2 linked regions of the Saccharobesus litoralis genome follow. The protein of the gene in region 1 interacts with the protein of each later gene in a pairwise test. Links are inferred from orthologs where the notes say so. Each region holds a gene or a part of one and is shown on either strand. Other genes may lie near its edges.

Region 1 (9,125 bases):
TGTTGGAAGTGCTCGGGAGTTAAGAGTCTCAACTCCCGACCATAGGCATAAGTTTTCACGCGATATTATGCGCTTAAAACTTTACGTCCTTTAGCGCGACGACGTGCTAAAACTTTACGACCGTTTTTAGTAGCCATGCGAGCACGGAAACCGTGAGTACGCTTACGCTTTAAGTTACTTGGTTGAAAAGTACGTTTCATAATATTACTTCCAAATTTGCAAATTGGTGGCCAAATGTAAGACTAAAAGGGCGGCCATGCCTTTTAGAAGGGCGCGAATTATATATTAGTGGTCATAAATAGATCAAGCTGATCCTTCAGCTAATGCAAAATAATTTTGATTGTTGATAACTATGCTGGATCTTGATCCAGTCCTTGTTTGATCGGATCTCGCTGTAATATTGATTAGCTCATTTATCGCTAGTTAGCACTAACTCTGAGCAAAAATTGTCTATTAATTGATCTAAATTGGGATAACTCTGGTTGTTTGGCTAATATATGCTCGAGTTATCCACAGAGTGAATTAGTCAAGAAAAAATCGAGATCTTAATGGTGTAAAAAATGGAGGTTTATAACCAAAAATAATTAAGGAATATTTTATTAAAAAACAATAGGATACACTTGTTTTTTTAGCCTTGTGAAATAAGTTAACTAGGCATGGTTGCACTTGTGGATACAATTTGATTGAATGCACCCCCTGCTTAATTAATGGAGTATCCTTTGGCCAACTCGCTCTGGCAAAATTGCCAAAATGTCATGCAACAAGATCTGCCTGCTCAAGAATTTAATACTTGGATAAGACCGTTGCAAAGCCTCGAAGAAGGTGGAGTTGTCACTTTATTTGCGCCCAATAAATTTGTGCGTGATTGGGTACTCGATAAATATGCCGATACTATTAACCAGCACTTAACTCAGATTAATAGTGGTCAGTTGCCTAGTTTAAGAGTTGAAGTTGGCACTAAGCCAACAGATAGTCGAGTCGCGCAGCAAGCTGCACCTAAACTAGAAATAGGTAACAAGTTAAATAGTATTCCTGATATTAAACCGCCTGCATTTAGCCCAGCACCTGCCGTGCATGTTCCTAAGGCTAATGTTCAGCCTCGTAACGAAGCGGGCTTGCAGTTAAAGTCAAACATTCGTGAAAACTATACGTTTGATAATTTTGTTGAAGGTAAGTCTAACCAGTTAGCGCGTGCTGCTGCGTGCCAAGTCGCAGATAACCCAGGTGTTTCGTATAACCCTTTGTTTTTATACGGTGGGGTTGGTTTAGGTAAAACTCATCTTCTTCATGCGGTTGGTAATGAAATTTTAAATCGTAATCCCGATGCTAAAGTTATTTATATGCACTCGGAACGTTTTGTGCAAGATATGGTAAAGGCCTTACAAAATAATGCGATTGAAAGTTTCAAAAAGCACTATCGCTCAGTCAATGCTTTGCTTATTGATGACATTCAGTTTTTTGCCAAAAAAGAGCGTTCGCAAGAAGAGTTCTTCCATACATTTAATGCGTTATTGGAAGGGAACCAGCAAATCATCATGACAAGTGATCGCTACCCGAAAGAAATTGAAGGGGTAGAAGACAGATTGAAATCGCGTTTTGGCTGGGGATTAACCATAGCGATTGAACCGCCAGAATTAGAAACGCGCGTCGCAATATTGATGAAAAAAGCGCAAGAAGCCAAAGTTAACTTGCCGCATGAAGTTGCATTCTTTATTGCTAAGCGTTTAAGGTCACATGTGCGTGAACTTGAAGGGGCACTAAATCGCGTTGTTGCGCATGCTAATTTTACCGGAAAACCCATTACAATAGAATTTGTTAAGGAAGCGTTACGAGACCTACTCGCATTACAGGAAAAACTCGTTACAATAGACAACATTCAGCGCACAGTAGCCGAATACTATAAAATTAAGGTTGCTGATATTTTGTCTAAGCGTCGTAGCAGGAGTGTTGCTCGACCAAGGCAAGTAGCTATGGCTTTAGCTAAAGAGTTAACCAGTCATAGTTTGCCCGAGATTGGCGATGCATTTGGTGGTAGAGACCATACAACTGTTTTGCATGCATGCCGAAAAATTAAAGAGCTTCGAGAAGAAAACCTCGATATTAAAGAAGACTACCTTAACTTAATTCGAACGTTATCGTCGTAACCAACGGATATAATAAAAATGAAATTTGCTATAAGCCGTGAAGACATCCTTAAACCGTTGCAACTAGCAACTGGAACCGTGGAACGTCGTCATACCCTGCCAATCTTGTCCAATGTTTTACTCGATATTAGCGATGGTGTTTTATCCATTACCGGTACCGACTTAGAAGTGGAGCTAGTCGCTTCTGTTGAGTTGGTACAAGCTTCTGAAGATGGGCAGATTACAGTACCGGCTAAAAAGCTGTTTGATATCTGTAAAGGTTTAAGCGAGCAATCGTTAATTGAATTTGTGCTCGACGAATCCAAATTAATCATTAAGTGTGGAAGAAGTAAGTACTCACTATCTACACTGTCCGCAAAAGACTTTCCTAATCTTGAAGATTGGCAAAGTGAAATTAATTTTGCGGTTAGTCAAAAAGTACTTAAAAACTTAATTGAGAAAACATCGTTTTCGATGGCTGTGCAAGATGTACGTTATTACCTGAATGGTATGTCATTAGAAACACAAGAGAACATGATCCGTTGTGTTACCACTGATGGACACCGCTTAGCTTTAACCCAGCATGAACTCGCCAACGAGCGATTACAAGAAAGTCAGGTTATTGTTCCTCGTAAGGGTGTTACGGAAATACTCAGATTGATCGAAGATACAGAGGACAACATCTACGTATCGGTTGGCTCAAATCATATCCGCTTAAATACCGAGAATTTTACGTTTACTAGTAAGTTGGTTGATGGCCGTTTTCCTGACTATCGTCGTGTATTACCTAAAGGTGGTGATAAAACGGTTATTGGTGAAAAAGATTATTTAAAACAAGCTTTTTCTCGAGCTGCCATTTTATCAAATGAAAAATTTCGTGGGGTTCGGTTAAACCTAGCCAGTGGCGAACTAACCATTACAGCTAACAACCCAGAGCAAGAAGTTGCAGAAGAAGTGGTTGACGTTAATTACCAAGGTGACTCGTTAGAAATTGGTTTTAACGTAGCTTATGTGATTGATATCCTAAATGCGATTGAATCTAATGAAGTCAAAATTACCTTAGGCGATGCAAACAGCAGTGCGTTAATTGAAGATAACTTAGATGACTCATCGCTTTACGTTGTAATGCCGATGCGCCTATAAATTTAGATTGTAAAATAAAGCCCTGGCCAAGTCGCCGGGGCTTATTTGTTTATGTACATAGAAAAGCTGGTTTTAAGCAATATTAGAAATATTGAAAAATTGGAGTTCGATCTAAAACCGGGCTGTAATCTTATTGTTGGCAATAATGGTAGTGGTAAAACTAGTATTCTCGAGGCCATTAATTTACTTGGCTTTGGTCGATCTTTTCGAACCCATAAAACTCAAGATTTAGTTAAAAAAGGCACAGATAATTTAACCGTATCAGTACGCGGTCATTGCGATGAGTTGGTTAATCGGTTTGGTATTAGAAAAACGCTAAATGGTAAAAGTGAAATACGTATAGACGGTAAACCTGTACGTAAGCAAAGTGAGTTATCTAGTTTTTTTCCAATAGTAAATTGTTCACCTCTTAGTACAAGCTTACTTGAAGATGGCCCATTAGTTAGACGGCGATTTTTAGATTGGTTAGTGTTTCACGTGGAACATGAAACTATTTCTCAAGTATATCGAGAGTATGATCGCAGTATTGAGCAAAGAAATAAGTCATTGAAATTTGGTGACAGACGACTTGCTCAAACATGGCAACCAAAATTAGTTGAGCTTAACAATCAAATATCTAAGCTCAGAGCCAATGTCGTAGAACAATTTTCACCAATTTTATTGGATACTTTTTCATTGTTAGGGCAACAAAACTTGCTCGCACAACGTCAACTAAAAGTTGAATATAAAAGAGGTTGGAAAGAAGCTGAGGACATTGGTGATATATTAAATTCAAGTATTGAATTAGATCTTAAACGTGGCTCTACTCAGTATGGAGTACATAAAGATGAGCTGGTATTTAAAATTGATGATACGCCAGCTAAAAACATCTTGTCACGTGGTGAACAAAAAATATTGTTGATTTGCATGCTATTAGCAGCGAGTCAATTTATAGAAAAAAACTCGAGCAAAAAATGTATATGGTTAATTGATGATGTCGTAGCTGAACTTGATGAAACCACCTTAACTAAACTAATTAAGTATTTAGTTAATTTGGAACGCCAAGTCATTATTACTAGTATCAAAAAAGATTTAACCCTAATACAACAATTAATAGATAGAGAATACCAAGTGTTCCACGTGGAACATGGAACTCAAGTGTTAATAGATGAAAGGTAAGTAAATGTCAGAACAAACTTATGACTCGTCATCGATTAAAGTACTAAAAGGTCTTGATGCAGTACGTAAAAGACCGGGTATGTACATTGGTGATACGGATGATGGCACGGGTCTACACCATATGGTTTTTGAGGTTGTAGATAATAGTATTGATGAAGCCTTAGCAGGACACTGTCGTGACATTGTTGTAACCATCCATTCTGATGGCTCTGTTAGCGTATCTGACGATGGTCGTGGTATACCAACAGCAATTCACCCTGAAGAGGGTGTGTCTGCCGCGGAAGTTATTATGACTGTCTTACATGCGGGCGGTAAGTTTGATGATAACTCCTACAAAGTTTCAGGTGGATTGCATGGCGTTGGTGTCTCGGTAGTTAATGCTCTTTCAATTAAACTGGCGCTTACCATACGTCGTGAAGGTAAAATTCACGAACAAACATACACTCATGGTGAACCTGATGCGCCTCTTGCTGTGATTGGTGATACTGAAAAAACCGGTACGACAATACAGTTTTGGCCTTCAAAAGAAACATTTAGTGATACAAAATTCCACTACGACATTTTAGCTAAACGACTTAGAGAGTTGAGCTTTTTAAACTCTGGTGTTTCTATTATTCTACAAGATGAAAGAGATGATCGTCGTGACCACTTTAAATATGAGGGTGGTATCAAAGCGTTTGTTGAATATCTAAATCAAAATAAAACCCCTGTACATCCAAATGCGTTTAGCTTTATTAGCCAACGTGAAGAAGATGGTATTGGCGTTGAAGTATCTATGCAGTGGAATGATGGTTTCCAAGAAAATATTTTCTGTTTCACAAACAATATTCCGCAGCGAGATGGCGGTACGCATTTAGCCGGTTTTAGAGCGGCATTAACGCGTACACTAAATAGCTTTATTGAAAAAGAAGGCTTAAATAAAAAACAAAAAGTCTCAACAACAGGTGATGATGCGCGTGAAGGTTTAACTGCAGTTATTTCAGTTAAAGTGCCTGATCCGAAATTCTCATCGCAAACCAAAGATAAATTAGTATCTAGTGAAGTTAAGTCTGCTGTTGAACAAGCCATGGCAGAAAAGCTAAATGAGTTTTTATTAGAAAACCCAGGTGATGTTAAATCGGTTGTGAGTAAAATCATGGATGCCGCAAGAGCGCGTGAAGCGGCTCGTAAGGCTCGTGAAATGACACGCCGCAAAGGTGCATTAGATATTGCAGGTTTGCCAGGTAAACTAGCGGATTGCCAAGAAAAAGATCCAGCTCACTCTGAACTCTATATAGTGGAGGGTGATTCTGCGGGTGGTTCAGCTAAGCAAGGTCGTAACCGTAAAAACCAGGCTATCTTGCCGCTGAAAGGTAAGATCCTCAATGTTGAAAAAGCTCGATTTGATAAGATGCTGTCTTCTGCTGAAGTTGGTACGCTAATTACAGCATTAGGCTGTGGTATTGGTAAAGATGAATACGATATTGAAAAACTTCGCTATCATTCAATCATTATCATGACCGATGCTGATGTCGATGGTTCCCATATTCGTACATTACTTCTTACTTTCTTCTATCGTCAACTCCCTGAAATTGTTGAACGAGGTCATATTTTTATTGCTCAACCACCTTTATACAAGGTTAAAAAAGGTAAGCAAGAAAGATACATTAAAGATGAAGATGCATTAGAAAGCTACTTAACTAACTTGGCGTTAGAAAATGCATCATTCCATGTAAACGAAAGTGCGCCTGCAATCACAGGCGAAGCGCTAGAAACAATTGTTACCGATTATCAAACGGCCAACAAAATTAAAACTAGACTTGCTCGTAATTGGAACTCGTCACTGATTAATGTCATTCAGTTTGCTGACATGTTAACTGATGATAAATTGAAAGATAAAGACGCGATTCAAGCTTGGGTTGACTCAGTACTTGCCGATTTAAATAAAGAAGAAGGCAGTGAATCAATATATGCTGCTGAAGTTAAATTCGATATAGAGCGCCAACAATACCTACCGCAATTTAATATTCGTACCCATGGTGTTGACTATGTTTATATCATTGACCACAACTTTATTAATACTGCTGATTACAAAACAGTAACTAAAGCTGGTGCTACGATTAGCTCATTGATGGAAGATGGTGCTTATATTAAACGTGGTGAAAAGATTAAAGTCGTTGATAACTTTGCAGAAGGTTATGATTGGCTTATTGCCGAGTCGAGTAAAGGTATCTACATACAGCGCTACAAAGGTCTAGGTGAGATGAATCCAGACCAGCTGTGGGAAACTACCATGGACCCAGAAACGCGTCGTATGTTACAAGTGACAATTGAAGACGCTATTGCGGCGGATCAATTATTCGCGACATTAATGGGTGATCAAGTTGAACCAAGACGTGAGTTTATTGAAACCAATGCGTTAGAGGTAACGAACCTAGATGTTTAATTAATTTGGGTTTGAATGCATAATCTAAAAAAACCGAGCTAGCCTCGGTTTTTTGTTTTTAAAGTTAGTAAACTGAAAGCAAGCCCTAGCAATTCAATTTAGTACTACTTTCAAAATAAATTGATCAGTTGAAAGCACCGAGGTTGAAATACAAACTAAATTAATGTCGGCCGCTATGCGTTGCTCGTGACGCTTAACTGCATTCCCAACTTACATGTAGGTCGCAGTGCGCTGTTCCTGACGCTTAACTGCATTCCCTACTTCCATGTAGGTCGAAATTTATTTCGACAATAATAGGTGAGATGCTAAAGACTTAGCTTTTAGACGTAATATTGCCAAACATCGTTTCTTTATCTTGGTACAGTATTTCACTCCTGACAAATCCTAAGTACCTGCTTTTCAGTAGGTTTCAAAAGTAAGCGCCTTAAGCAAATCTCTACAAATAAGATTTCAACTAATCAAAATTAGTTGGAAAGGGTATTAGAACTACATTAGTAAATGAAAAATGCTATCGCCAATCCTTGTTTGAAAAGGCAGTATTATTACAAGTTGTTTTAACTATAGTGTGTAGATAGTTAATCAACATTAACTGTATTTCACTAATTTCCCTCTCCATCTAAAAGCAGAATATTAACTATCTCTCCTTATACACTTTTCCAGTTTATCTGCTACTTTTAAATAGTGCCTGCAATACTCTTCTTACAGCTTATTTAACAAGTATTTGCTTATGAAAACCACTCAGTACTGCTTTGAAAATGATGAATGGGATAAGCCCATAATATGCGATCTCGATGCTAGATTAGTGTTCGCTATTGGTAGTGTTGCTTTGTATTGTGGTGTTAAAAGGCAACTAAAAGAGGCATTTCCTAACGCAGAAATTATTGGTTGTACAACTGCGGGGGTAATCCAAAATACGGAAATCTTAGACGACGTACTTGCTATTACTGTCGTCAATCTTGACAGCTCGAGAGTACGCATCGCTACTGAATCTATTACAGAGCAAGACATAGCATCTGCAGCAGATAAACTCGCTTGTGCATTGCCAGATGACGATTTGAAGTACGTGATGGTGTTAAGTGATGGTCATGTTGTTAATGGCTCTGAGCTAGCAAGGTGTTTGAATATTGCATTACCGACTGAGGTTATATGTACGGGGGGCTTAGCCGCCGATGGCACTGACTTTAAACAAACTTATGTTTGGCACAATGACATATGTTATGAAGGAGTTGTCTTGGTTTGTGGTTTTTATGGTGCCAATTTACATGTTGGATTTGGTAGTGAAGGAGGGTGGGATCCGTTTGGGCCTGAAAGGATCGTTACTGAGTCTGACAAAAATGTACTCTATACGCTTGATGATAAACCGGCTTTGGCATTATATGAAAAATACTTAGGTGAGCATGCTAATGAATTACCCGCTGCCGCTTTACGTTTTCCTTTATTAGTCAGATACCCAAGGTCAGACACCAATGACGCAAAACAAAAGTGTAAACCTGTTATTCGAACAATTCTGGATGTTGATAAGCAAAAGCGTTCGATGACTTTCGCTGGTGATATTCCCAGAGGTAGCACCGCGACATTAATGAAAGCAAACTTTGAACGACTAATTGATGCTTCGGAAATTGCTGCTGAATCTGCCTCTAAAGCGATAAGCCATGATATGTGTAATGGATTAGTATTTATGGTGAGCTGTGTTGGCAGGCGACTGGTTTTAAATCAGCGTACTGAGGAGGAACTGGAAGTCGCTTATGATATTTTAGGTCCAAGTTTTAATTACTTAGGCTTTTATTCGTATGGTGAATTAGCACCGAATAATCATTCGTCTCACACTCGCCTGCACAATCAAACCATGACTATAACGCTAATTTATGAGTCTTAAATGCATCGCTTACTGTCCAGAATTCTAAGAAAAAAAGGTAATGGTATTAAAGTAACGCCGGAAACGGCGCAAGTACTTGATGAAATATCAAAGGCTTTTGAGCAATGTGATACTGATAGGGCGATGCTTGAGCATAGTTTGCAGTTAGTATCAGATGAACTTAATGAAATAAATTCTCAGCTTAAGCATCAACTAAAGCAGACTCACTTATATCAAGAACAGACTATCGCTACTTTAGCGCGTCAGCAAGCGTTAGTTGATGCTAGCCCCGAAGCTGTGTTTAGTTTTAATCGAGAAGGGCAGATAACGGATATCAATATTGCGGGTTGCCAATTTTTTGATAAAACACGAGAAGACCTATTTAAGCTAGATGGTGAACAGGTTCTTTTATTAGCTTTAA
Region 2 (13,510 bases), 160 kb from region 1 along the record:
ATAAAGGCCGATGTATTAAAAGCCATCGGCCTAAATTAAAACAATTCTTCTAGCTAGTTTTTGCTACTTGCCTCAGCGACTTGTTCAAAGTGCATAAGCACTTCTTCTATTTCGTGTGCCATCTGCTTACGTGTTAACGGGCTGTCTTGTTCAGTTTTGGCCATTACAGTAACTGTGGCTGGGTGAACTAATAAATCTTTCGCATGATAGCAACTGGCGTTTTTCATGGCTGGTAATTTACCGTCAGCGTGATAGTCGGCTTCAATGGCATCTAAGTCGAGCGTTTGCATTAAGTCAGCAGCGGCTAACACTGCATTTATGTATTCTTTACATTCTGGATGACGAGGTAAAAATAAGCCTAAAACGATTTTGGCTTGTGCAACGAGTTTTTGTGATCCTAGAGCGATAGAATCAAATTTAGCGTCTTTTGATTGGCTTAAAACAGATTGAGCAATATTCTTATATTCCGCCCATTGGTCTTGTGGTTCATTTTTCGAACAGGCTGTCGTTAACAATACGCCCGTTGCTAAGGCTACTAGTGATTTTCGCATAATGTATTACCTATTGATTTTTTCTAAATGATAACGCTTATCATTTTCTCTATCAATAGTGCGATGGTAATAACTGCTCACTGTTACATATGTAAAAATTAGCGTTAGAAGGTTTTGATCATTTTTTGCATACCTGGTGGTCGGTCTGGATCAATGCCGCGTTCAATAGCGACATTAGCTATATCTAAATAAAAGCGCTGTAATAATGTAAGAGGGGCTAAGCGTTCTGGGCAATTGAAAATGGGTTGTTTGAGCTTGTGAACGGTTAAACCGGCATCAATAAATTCTTGAATTTGTTGTTGGTGTTTAGCAAAGGCTTCGTCGCGTAAATCGACACTGAGTAAACCGAGCTTTTTGTCAATCATACCGACTGCGCCGTGGGCAAACTCCGCTGAACTGAAAGGTTCTGCGTGTATGCAGCAATTACCCATTAACTTCATGGTGATTTCTTTGGCAATGGCATAACCAAATCCTCTGCCGAGTACAGCACAATGTTCAATTGAGTTTAACATGGCGTTGGTGATGATCGGCTCTGATTGGCAAGCTTGTTCCATTAAGTCGGGTAATTTGTATAAAGCTGAGCTGAGCTCTTTGTTGTGGGTCCATTTAGCCACTAATTGCAATAATGCTGATAAGGTAGTGAGCACTGTTTTAGTTGCTCCTATCACTTTCTGGCCACCGGCTTTTAGTGGTAACAATACATCGCACTCTTCTGCCAATGGCGAATTTTCGTCATTGACTAAGCCGACAACATAGGCACCTGAGAGTTTTGCCATTCTAGCTTGGTCAATTACATCTTGGCTGCGTCCAGACTGGCTAATCATTAATACTAAGGCGCCGTCTAATTTTATTGAACTTCCATAAGCACTCGTTACAGAAGGGGTCGCGCCAACCACAGGAATACCGGTTTCAATTTCAAACAAATATTTAGCAAAAGAGCCTGCGTGATCTGATGAACCGCGACCAACAATATAGATAAATTTAGGCGAAACTAAACGTAAATGAGACCCTAGCTTGTCTGTTGTGTGATCGTTTTCTTCAAGTTGATTGGCTATTCGCTCTGGTGTTTCCAAGGCTTCTTGTACAAATAGGGGAGTTGATGCAGTCATGATATTTATGTCTCAAGCTTAAGCTTTAAGGTTTGCTTGTTGGCATTGTTGCGCGTAAAAAACGGCGCCATATTCCGGAGGGTTTTGTGCCGGCGATAGTTGGTCGACAAGAGTCTGGTCTAACCAAGGCAAGTATAAAGGCGCTAGCCCACCGAGTAGGGTTAACCCCTCGGGTTTAGTCGCAAGTAACTTTTTAATCATGGCGTTAATATAATACGCCGCTTCGCGCAATAGTGCAGTGGCTAGCGCATCACCTTGATCAGCCGCACTAAATACTAACGGCGCTAATAAGGAAAATTTAGCTGAGTTAGCCGCCTCAAATTGACTATATATTTGCATCGCGTCTGGAGCCGATTGTTCAATAACGGCTTGGCTTAACATACTGGCGGGGCTTAGCTCATCTAATACCTCTAAGGTATGTTGCACCGCGTGCAGACCCAGCCAAGCACCAGAACCTTTATCTCCTAGTTTAAAACCATGGCCGCCTAACATTAAAAAGTCGTCTTGAGATTGATTTTCGGTTATTGAAACACCGCACGAACCTGTTCCCAATATGATGGCTGCACCAAAGCGACTATTGTGCGCGCCGTAACAGGCAATATGTAAATCGGTAGTTACGTGTAAAGAAGCAAAGGGTTGTTGCCAAGCAAGTAATGCTTGCTTAGCTTTGGGGTCATTGGCCCCGGCAACGCCTGCGCCCACGGCAAATTGTTCGAGCGGTAAGTGGCTTAAACCTGAATTAAATATGGCTAACTTGCAAGCTTCTATAATGGCTTGTTTAGCTTTAGGTAAATTTAACGCGATATTAGCGGGTCCGGCAAGCCCAGTGCTTAGGTAAGTTTGTTTGGCAATATCGTACACTATGGCTTTACATTTGCTGCCACCGCCGTCTACGCCTATTAGGTAGTTTGGTTTTGCCATTTGGGCCACTCAATGCTTTATTGGGTTTTAACGCGTTCGAATACGTCAATTACTTTTATCACACCGCGTACATTACGTGCTACTTCAATCGCTTGTTGAGCCTCGCTATCATTAACTAAGCCCATTAAGAATACTTCATTGTTTTCTGTGTAAACTTTGACATGCGATCCATCAAGCTTTTCAGCGGTGAGTAATTGTTTTTTGACTTTGGTCGAAATCCAAGCATCGTCGGCATGAACTTCTAGGCCCACCGGTTTACCAATGCGAATTTGATTAAACACGTTACGTACATTGCGGTTATTGTGTACTAATTGCTCTACTTGCAAGCTTAGATGACGCGAGGGCGCTTGGCCGACAATCAGCACATTTCGATTAAAACTTATAAAGGCCACATTGACTATTTTATACAGTTCAGGGGACTCGCCCAGTGCATTGTTTAATTTAAATTCTATTTCACTGTCTTCAATTTGTGCGCCTAATGAGCGCCTATCGTGAGCGGTTGAAACCGCTCCCGCTGCCCCTGCTACGACTAGCGCTGCGCAGCCTTGTAATAAAAAACATAAGCTTAAAATAACGAGTAAAGACTTTTTCATTTTTCTTCTTCTTGGTAAAAGTTATTGGCTTCCTGGAAATAAGGTATTGACGATGGCGTCGCATAAGCAATGTGCGATAAGTTGTTGCACTTCAACAATTCGCACGGGTTTGTTAGCGGGTATTTTTATTTCTATGTCATTAGTGCTGATCAAACCAGCGACTTCTCCACCGTCGTCACCGGTAATCGCAATGATGATCATATCGTTAGCAACCGCTGCTTCCATGGTGCGGGTTAACACGGCATTATTAGGGTCGCTCGCTAATACTAATAAAACGTCTCCTGGTTGGGCGACGATTTTTAATTGTTCAGCATAAATATATTCAGCCTGATTGTAGCCTGCAGATACCGATAATTGGGTATTATTGCCTTGCAGTAATACAGCCGGCAAGCTAGGACGAGTTGCCCCCGCAGGTTGAACCAGCATAGAGGTAAAGGTTGCAGCGACACCGTAGGCAATACCATCACCACAGCATATAACTTTTTTATCCTGTAGTAGGCAGTTTACTATGGTTTGTGCTGCATTTTCGATAGCGTCGGCTAACATATCAGCCGCGACTATTTTACTTTGAATACTTTCGGTAAAACTTTGTTTGATTAGGTCTTGCATAAAAACTAATAATTATTAAAAAGCGTTTTTAATCCAGTTGATATTTTGCGGGCTTCCGTCAAAGGCAATGATATCAAAGCGAAAAAATGTATGTTGGCTATTTAAGCCTTGGGCCTGCATATAATGCTGTGCCGTTTTGCGCAGCGTTTTTTGTTTGGTTTTCGTTACGCTAGCGGCTGCACTACCAAATTGGTCTGATTGTCGATAGCGTACTTCAATAAATACTAATTTACCCTTGTCGTTGGCGATTAAATCTAACTCGCCACCCTTTATTTGGTAATTTTCTGCCAGTACCTTAAGGCCCTGTTGGCTAATAAAGCGCTTGGCTTCTTGCTCAAATGAGGCGCCACGTAATCGAGACGACACTTTTGTAACAACATTAGTGAACAGGTTTAAATTCGACGACTTGCTCATTTTTATACTGCGCCCATGCGAGTTGACGGCTAACCATGCCATTGGGTTCAACTAATAATTTGCCACTTAAACCGATATGATGAAAGCCTGAAAACGCGCGCATTTGCGCTAGGTGCGGTATAATACGAAAGCTGTCGTAACCAAATGCAAATAAGCGCGCGGCTTTATCATCGTTACCATTCCACAGTTGTTGCATTTCACTGGCTAGGGTAACTTCTTGTTTACGGGTTGGCAGTACCCAAGGCATTTCACTGAAACTAATACCATTTAAATCTTTTAAATCGGCAATGGTTAAATCGGAACTAAAGCCATTAGACGTAGTATAAATGGGCGAAGGTTTAGCAAAAGGAGCCGTGTTAATATCGACATAAGGCTTTAATAACTTTATTTGCGCCGTATTGCCATATACATAAATTAAATCGACATCTTGGCGGTTACGCGCGTCAGACTCAAAATTGCTTGGGTTGCCAAGTAACGCTTTAATGGTTTTTATTCGCTGTTTACTCGCGTCTGTTTCCATTAAATATTCAACTGAGGCTTTTATTTCTTGGCTGTTTTTAAAATAGGCGACTTCAGGCTCTATGTTAGTCAGTTCAGTAAATTCGCTGATAAAGGTTTCAGCAACTCGTTTGCCATAACTGTTATTTGCTGCAATCACGATAGGGTGCTGATAACCAATTTCTGCTAGCTTTTGCGCGGCTTGGCGAGCTTCACTTTCCGGCGATAGGCTAAATGCGTAATGCATTTTGTCAAGCGCGAGTTCGTCTAATTGGTTTAGTAGTAAAATCGGGATTTGGGTAAATTTTTGTTGAACTGCTTCTATATTCGATTTGAGTAAAGGGCCAATAATAAAGTCAGTTTCCAATTCCAGTGTGGCAATATCTGTGTTGTTGGTATCAACAAAAGTTAGTGTATCTAAACTTAATAGATTTTGCTGACTATAATAGCCAGCCATAATCCCTTGCTGGACCACTTGCCCTTGGCGAGCGAATTTACCTGATAAAGGTAAAAATACCGTAACGTTTTTCGGGCGATAAGGTTCAGTTTCAAGCGCGGCTAATAAGCTGTCAGGTAATTGGCTTGCAGCGGGATGCCCTTGATATTGTGCTTGCCAATGGCGAATATTAACCAACATTTGTTTGGGGGTGTCAGCGTAGGTTCGGGTTATATTCAGTAGATTTAACCAGCCGGAAAGTTGTTTTTCTTGCTCATTGTCAAAGGCTCGTAAACCTTCGGTGCCTAGTTGTGTTATCTGCGCCCACGTATCATCACTATTTTGGGTTAAACCGGTTTGATCGTCTGTCGCAATATATTGCCGAGCGCCAATTAACGCCTTGGCTGCTGCTAAATGATGCTGTGTATGGCTAGCTGAGGTCACTTTTACTTGCCATACACGTTGTTCAAACCCTTGAATAATAGGTAAGTCTTTAGCCAAATTAAAACTTAACTGATATTGCTTTAAGCCAGTTAAAGCTTCGGCCTTAAATAATGTGAATTGATTTTGCATAAACGGACTGAGCAATTCGCTATTGAGCTGCTCAAGTAATGCGTGTGCTTTAGCGTATTCACCTTGCTTTAACCAAGCGTCGGCTGCACGTGTATACCAAATAGTGGATTGCGACGGGTTACTTGCTTCATTGGCTCGTTGTAAGTAATCGGCAACGGTTAGTTCCGGTTTTTTTTCAACGACAGGTGTTTCTAATTGTGGCTTAGGTTGATTTACCTGAGCGGGTTTTTCAGGAGTACTACCGCAAGCAACGAGTAATGCAATACTTGAAATTAAACTGAAGGCACGTGATACACGCTTCATTCCATTTCTATCCTTAAGGCCTTAGATATTAGCAATAGTTTACTATAGCCAGTTATATGGCTCCACAGTCAGTAATTACAAGCACCTGCTTATTTTGGAATGGCTTATATTTAAAACTGAGTATACAGTCGTAAATTAGCGATATTAACGTATAATCGCCGACCAGATTGAATACTCAGCAGGTTTAAAACCGAAAATGGCAGACATTGGCACCTTATACGTAGTTGCAACCCCAATAGGTAATCTTGGCGATATTACCGCAAGGGCAATTCAAACTTTATCTGATGTGGATTACGTGGCCGCAGAAGACACACGTGTCGCAAAAAAGCTGTTTAGTCAGTTTGAAATTAAAACGCCGTTAATTGCCTATCATGATCACAACGAAACTGAGCAGAGTGATAAACTCATTTATCGTTTAAAACAAGGTGAAAACTTAGCATTAATCTCGGATGCAGGCACGCCGCTGATTAATGATCCTGGTTACGTTATAGTTAAAGCCTGTCGTGAACATAATATTAAAGTGGTGCCTATTCCAGGAGCCAGTGCAGTTGTTACAGCACTATGTGCAGCCGGCGTTGCCACTGACCAGTTTTATTACGGTGGCTTTTTACCGGCCAAAAGTAAAGCGCGCTGCGATGTGTTAGCAACATTAGTTGAACGCGATTATTGTTCTGTATATTACGAATCAACTCACCGTATTTTAGCTAGCTTAGACGATATGCAAAAAGTATTGGGCGATGAACGTCATATTGTCATTGCCCGCGAGTTAACTAAAACCTTTGAAACAATAAAAGCCGGTGCAGTTAGTGACGTGATTGCATGGATCAAGGCCGACCATAATCAACAAAAAGGCGAGTTTGTAGTGATTGTTGAGGGGGTAAAACAAGCGGCTCAAATGGATGACAAAGCTAAAAATCTACTTAAAACGCTGCAACAGCATTTACCACCTAAAACCGCTGCCGGTATCGTTGCCGACACATTCGGCTTAAAGAAAAAAGATGTTTATCAATATGGCTTAGGGCTCGAGTAGAAAATATATTGGCGTATGGCTGGACTCATAGTCAAAGCGATCAGGTTTTAGGGGCAGGTTTCTAGTTCCAGACGAAACCTAATTACCTACATCCATGTAGGCAAAGCCGTCAAAGCTACCGCATCCTTGCTCTCGCTCCTTACCTACATCCATGTAGGCAAGCTTCGAGGCCCCATGAGCATATGCTCTACTATGTGATTGGGGTTGCCTAAAGGGATTTAGGTATTAGGACGACGCAGGAGCCACAGGTTTCCTGTTCCCGACGAAACCTAAGTACTTACATCCATGTAAGCAAAGTCGAGAGTAAGCGCTGACAATGAACCATAAGACCTGAGCGAGAAGACTATATTCCTGCTAAAGCCGAGCTTTCAACTTATATAAAGGCTTGCTAATCGCCTTGTCGTTTCAAAATGGATAAATTTATTTTAAATATTGACCTCATTTAAAATTCTGTGTTTGTTCATCTTATGCCTAACAAAAGTGTTACTTATTATATTTGCGACGTATTTACTCAAAGTCAGTTTGGTGGGAACCAACTAGCGGTTATTCCGGATGCAGCGGGCTTGAGTGATGTTCAAATGCAAAAAATAGCGGCTGAGTTTAATTTTCCTGAAACCACCTTTGTTTTACCTGTATCAGAAAAAGCAAAACAAGCGGGATGTGACTTTCAAGTACGTATATTTACACCCACACAAGAGTTACCGTTTGCAGGACACCCCAATTTAGGTACAGCTTTTGTTTTACACCAAGCTGGATTGTTAGCAGGTGAACGCCAACAAGTCATTTTTGATGAGTTAGCAGGTAAGGTCGCGATAGAATTTATAGGTGATGGCAAGGAGGCGTTGCGTTATCAACTAACGAGCCCAGAGTCGTTTAGCCGAAAAGAAACTGTTGACGTTGAACTTGTGGCTGGTGCTATCGGTTTATCAGCCAATGATATTACGCTAGAGAACCATCAACCTGTAGTTGCCTCAGTTGGCTTGCCTTTTATATTTGTTGAGTTAAATAACTTACAGGCTTTGGCGGCTGTTACGTTAAATCTTAGTGTTTTTCAGCAATTGGCTCACCCCGTTCATGTATATGCAAAACAAGCCAATCAGCGTATACAAGCTCGTATGTTTGCCCCTATGTTAGGCGTTAACGAAGATCCAGCAACGGGCAGTGCTAATTGTGCTTTAGCAGCATTGCTAGCCGAGTTAGATAATAGTGAAAGCGGTCAATTTAATTGGCAAGTTACTCAAGGTGTTGAAATGGGCAGGGAGAGCGAGCTATTCATCAGCGCACATAAAAACAATGGGCTAGTGACCTCTGCAAAAGTCGCGGGGCACTGTGTTTTAGTCAGTAAGGGAGAGTTCTTTTTATCAACCTAGAATCTTGTATCTTTGCAATTTAATTTTGATTAGTTGAAACAAGGCTGGCTATTCAGGCACCTACTCTTGGTGCCCGCAGGATAGCAGGTACTACAAAGGCAATAGATACCTGATTTCTCAGGTATAACGGTAATTTTTTATACCTTTGGTAGAAAATACCCCTCTATTTACAAACACGCTGCATAGTTACATACAGATTAAATAAATAACGTCAGACTGGTTGACGTCTTTTTAGTTTCTGATTTTCTGACACGGCGACAGTCTTACCAATTTACCTTGAGACTAACGCCTAATTGGCGAACGCCATCACTTGGGTTACACATGAGAATGCCAGATAAGTCAGAGCGAGAGGCTTGAGTTGGATCATCTAGGGCATCAATTTGTAAGCAAGTTTTTTCTCGGGTGATGTTTTGGGCCCATAACGACACTATAGTTTGCGAATTTAGGTTCAAATTGAACCGTGCATTAGCATAAAACTGGCTATTTTTGGTGGAGAATGGATCATCAGCGTAATTGAGCGAATCGACTTGCTTAGCAATATATTGCCCTTCGATTAAGGCACTCGCGGCCCCTAAACGAGTTGAGAATTGTTGTTCCAATCTAACCGTGGCGCTGTATTTGGGAATATTTTGTAAACCATGGCCTTGCTCAACGTTTGTTAGCAATCCTGCGTCAGTAATTTCACTAGTTAAATAACCTAAATTGGTTGATAGTAGGGTTTGTTCCAGTAGTTGCCAGTCAATTTCTAACTCAGCTCCCGCAAGTTTGGTTTCAGGAATATTGACAAAGCCCGGGATACCGTCGACTACATCAAAGGTTTGTAAGTCTTGCCAATTATAGTGAAATATCGCGCTATTGACGCGCAATTGTCGGTTGTTCCACCACGATTTAAACCCTATTTCATAGGCTTGAATTTCTTCAGGGCCAACGGGGCGTTCAACATCACCAAAAAAAGCGGCTAAGGCACGTGAATCAAAGCCACCAGATTTAAAGCCTGTGGAATGACTGACATAGCCATAAACTAAATCGTCAAATTGGTGACGAAAACGAATGTCGTAAACCAGTTTGTCTGTTTCTAAATTAAGATTTGGAAAATCTAAAACACAGGGTACGCCGTTGCTAGGTGGGCATTGAGTCTGGGTATCGCCTGTTTCATTGAGTACGATATGTCGGTCAATAAACTGTTGTGCGGGAAATTTGTCTAGCGGAGTACGGATAACACCAAAATGAGAGTTAGCCGACTTTTTATTGGATATTTGCCGAAGACCAATCGAAACAGATTGTTTTGCGGTTAACTCATAATCGAAAATACCATATAAGGACAGATCGTTGTCCTGTTGGTCTAAAATATTATGTGGTGTGATCTGGGCGCCATTAGCAATGACTTGGCGTCTGACGTTAGTGGTTTGTAGCATGTCTTCAGTGAAATAATATAGCCCTACAACCCAATCAAAGCGGTTATCGTCTAACGAAGTTAAGCGTAACTCGTGGCTACTTTGCTCAAATTGCGAGTCTTGATAGGCAATAAAGCGCAAAGTCACTTCGCCACTAAAATCTTCAGAAAACTGAACTTGGGTATTATCCCATGCTGAAATTAAGTCTAGTTTAAACGTTGTAAACTCATGACTTAAACTGAGTTGCAGACCATCATGTTCAACCTGCTGTTTAACAGGAGAAACATCATATAACGTATGCCAGTCATCAGAAGATGGGTTAAATCCAGAAGGGGTAACACAGTTAACCTTTTGATTAAATTGACTACCTTTTAGTATTTCTTGGGTTGAACAAGCTTGGCTAGGATCATTGGGATCGCGCAAGCCAACCGCTTTGTGGCCTAAGCCTTTTCCTTGATTACGGGCACCATGCCATTTAATGAGTAGCTCTGTATCTTGGCTTAAATCGAATGCCAATTGCGCGCGCCATGCAGTTTTGTCAATTTCTCCGAGTTTTTCGCCTTCTCGCTCTGGTGCCATGTTGGTAAACAACCCATCGCGAGCTTGAGTATTAATCGCGAGTCGAGCTGCACTGTATTCGCTAATGTCAAAGCCGACAGCCGCTTGTAAATTATGTGCGTTGTATTGGGCCAAACTCGCATTGATACTTGCATCCAAACCACCGCCTATTTGCGGCTTTTTTGAAATGTAATGAATCGCGCCGCCCATGCTATTGCGACCAAATAAGGTATTTTGAGGGCCTCGTAAAATTTCTATCCGCTCAATGTCAAATACGTTAGCCACGCCCGTATAAGGGTTACTTAACGACACATCGTCGCTATAAATACCTACTGCTCTGCTGACATTGCCATGAAAATTATTGGTTCCTACGCCACGAATAGAAAAACCAGCGTTTACATTATTCGTCGCATTACGGCTTAAATTGGCCATATGGTCTAATACTTGATCGGCTGAGCCTATATTTAGATTTTCAATCTGTTTTTCACCTAGGGCTTGCATGGAGGCAGCGACAGCATGTTGCTCTTCTAAGCGTTTGGTTGCTGTGACTTTAATCACTTCTATTTCAGCAAGACAAATGTTGGGCAAAAAGAAGGCGGAAACAAAGATGCTACTTGTTAGATAGTTAAAATTGACTCGAAAAAAGGTTTTTTTCATGGTGTTTTTCTTAACAATGACATAGCAATATATAGTCTTCTCGCTCAGGTCTTATGGTTCATTGTCAGCGCTTACTCGCCCCAATCACATAATAAAGCATATGCTCATGGGGACTCGAAGCTTGACGGCTTCCCCTAAAACCTGATCACTTTGACTATAGTTCTGGTGAGTTGCTTTAATCTTAGTGGATGATTGTGACAATAGGCAAACTGAGCGTTAATCTTAAAGCGCTATCGTGTTTACTCTTTTTTTATAATACAATTGAGACAGTCCTTCTCCTTCGTATTCTTTTTATGGATCTCATCGATACACTTGGTTTTGTTGCCGCAATTTGTACAACTATTTCATTTATCCCTCAAGCGATAAAAGTGTTAAAAACAGGCGAAACTAAAGCTTTGTCTGTCACCATGTATAGCTTGTTTACTTTTGGTGTTGCGCTGTGGTTGGCTTATGGCTGGATTAAAAATGATGCAGCGATGATTTTTGCTAATACCATCACTCTTGTATTGGCGATCGCTATTTTGTACCAAATTGTGCGAAATTTACGCTCTGATAAATCAGAGCGCTAAATAACAGCCTATAAGCGCGTTAAATATGTCGGGGGTAGATTAGTACCAATGTCATTAAGTTAACGGCATTGGATTTTAATCTTCTTCCACTCGGCATCTAATTACTCTGTATTTGCAGGAGTAAATCCTGCCCTCATTAAAAACCTACATAGTGCACCTACAGGGTTACAGAAAATCACACTTGGTACAATTAATCCGTCACCATTTTTGATTTCTTTAATTTATTGTATTTAGGATCGCCACCATAAATCTTAGCCGCGTCTTGCCATTGGCGATTCAAGCTTGGGATCATGGCTTTTAGCTCAACTTGCTTGGCTTTATATTTATCGCTTCCGGCTTTGTTATACCACTCGTATGGATCATTGCTGTGGTCGTAAAATTCTTCACCACCTTGGCGATAACTAATATAGCGATAGTGCTGGTAGCGGATCGCGTGATTATTAAAGCCTTGAGTCGTAATTGCAGGTTGTGTCCAACTGGCGTTTGGCTGGCTTAATAGTTTAACTAGACTGTCGCCTTCAACAAAATCCGGTGCTTTAGTATGAGTTAACTCGGCAAGCGTCGGCCACAAACTTTGTAAATCAACTGGGGTGTCGGTTTTACTATTCGGTTTTGTTACCCCTGGTGCATACCAAACATACGGGGTGCGAGTGGCTTCTTCCCATAAAGCAAATTTACGCCAGCGATGCTTTTCACCTAAGTGCCAACCGTGATCGCCCCATAATACCACTATGGTATTGTCAGCATTTGGTCCTTGCTCTAAAGCATCTAAAATACGACCCACTTGCACATCGGCATAAGTCACAGAGGCGAGATAGCCTTGAATAGCGCTTTTCCAGCTACCTTCTTCTAATATCATATCGTGTTCGGATTTATTAGAAGGCTCGTAAGGTAAATCATCTAAATCATTTTTGATATGAGGTGGGATCTTAATGTTATCCAGCGGATACATATCAAAATATTTCTTTGGTACATGCCAAGGTAGGTGAGGGCGAAATATACCGGCGGCGATAAAGAAAGGCTTATCGTGTTGTTTGCTCACTTCATCTGCGGCCCAACGCGCGACATGGTAATCCCAAATGGCATCATCACCGGTTGCCATTTGGACAATGGAAAGCTTACCGTTCTTGTATTTTTTACTTGGCCCATCTGCTTTTGCTAACTCGGCATCAATTTTATCTTGGCCTTCTAGTTGGTACTTTTGTTTTAAAGTTTTAGCTAATAAATAAAAGTCCCATTCTTCGTCACGGATCACCCTATCGTTATGGAAAATTTTGCCACCACCCAATACTGAATAGCCATTTTGTTTGTAAAAGGCTGGCAAGCTCTGGCCTGAACCAACGACCGATCGCCAATCTCGGCCATTTTCATAAATTCCACTGGTTGATGGACGTAAACCCGTCATCATCGCCGCACGTGTAGCGTTGCATATGGCTGAGGGTGAATAGGCGCGATGAAAGCTCATGCCTTTGGCTGCTAACCGATCAATATTGGGTGTGATGGCTTGTTTATTGCGCCCTAAATGGCCGACCCAGTGATTGAGATCATCAACAGATATCATTAATACATTGGGGCGCTCTGGTGTCTTGGCCGCTGCTATGGATTGAAAGCTAGCGAGAGTCACTATTAATCCCAAAGTTATGTAAATATGGTTTTTTATTGATTGTTTTATGTGCATGCTTGTCGACTTAATATTGTTAAAGCAAAGTTAAATTCGTAGCAAAGAATAAAGATAATTTATTTGTAATACAATATTAGATTTGGTTAAGATAAGAAAAGATCAACATCATCGTAACGCCCTAAACGGAACTAAAAATGCAAAAACAATTACAACTATGGCGATTATTTAGCTTACTGCTAATCAGCTTTTTTTGCGCTAACGTATATGCAGCTTTGCCTACCTATCAGGTGATTGCTGGCGACTT

What was found.
Region 2: the proteins of dnaA (region 1) and C2869_RS07475 interact in binary tests that used the Escherichia coli proteins (3 or more experiments, as listed by UniProt). The link is inferred for Saccharobesus litoralis from one-to-one orthologs.

What each region holds. Positions count from the first base shown.
Region 1 is NZ_CP026604.1:2,320,730-2,329,854, reverse strand. Bases 1-2,931 are described here. They hold dnaA (chromosomal replication initiator protein DnaA), read left to right. Parts: upstream 1-719; coding sequence 720-2,144; downstream 2,145-2,931. Other genes in these bases: dnaN (DNA polymerase III subunit beta), read left to right, coding at 2,163-2,931; rpmH (50S ribosomal protein L34), read right to left, coding at 66-200; rnpA (ribonuclease P protein component), read right to left, coding at 1-59. Also shown: more of dnaN, read left to right, coding at 2,932-3,266; DNA replication/repair protein RecF, read left to right, coding at 3,318-4,424; gyrB (DNA topoisomerase (ATP-hydrolyzing) subunit B), read left to right, coding at 4,429-6,849; C2869_RS08010 (FIST signal transduction protein), read left to right, coding at 7,577-8,725; C2869_RS08005 (sensor domain-containing protein), read left to right, coding at 8,726-9,125. UniProt on the Escherichia coli protein: Plays an essential in the initiation and regulation of chromosomal replication. Binds in an ATP-dependent fashion to the origin of replication (oriC) to initiate formation of the DNA replication initiation complex once per cell cycle.
Region 2 is NZ_CP026604.1:2,161,269-2,174,778, forward strand. Bases 1,990-4,833 are described here. They hold C2869_RS07475 (D-sedoheptulose-7-phosphate isomerase), read right to left. Parts: upstream 3,784-4,833; coding sequence 3,196-3,783; downstream 1,990-3,195. Other genes in these bases: C2869_RS07465 (BadF/BadG/BcrA/BcrD ATPase family protein), read right to left, coding at 1,990-2,581; C2869_RS07470 (BON domain-containing protein), read right to left, coding at 2,599-3,174; C2869_RS07480 (YraN family protein), read right to left, coding at 3,799-4,197; C2869_RS07485 (penicillin-binding protein activator), read right to left, coding at 4,163-4,833. Also shown: C2869_RS07455 (hypothetical protein), read right to left, coding at 54-551; glucosamine-6-phosphate deaminase NagB-II, read right to left, coding at 656-1,660; more of C2869_RS07465, read right to left, coding at 1,679-1,989; more of C2869_RS07485, read right to left, coding at 4,834-6,007; rsmI (16S rRNA (cytidine(1402)-2'-O)-methyltransferase), read left to right, coding at 6,204-7,037; C2869_RS07495 (PhzF family phenazine biosynthesis protein), read left to right, coding at 7,505-8,407; C2869_RS07500 (TonB-dependent receptor), read right to left, coding at 8,671-11,016; C2869_RS07505 (SemiSWEET family sugar transporter), read left to right, coding at 11,211-11,585; C2869_RS07510 (sulfatase), read right to left, coding at 11,776-13,209; C2869_RS07515 (DUF5060 domain-containing protein), read left to right, coding at 13,401-13,510. UniProt on the Escherichia coli protein: Required for the timely initiation of chromosomal replication via direct interactions with the DnaA initiator protein.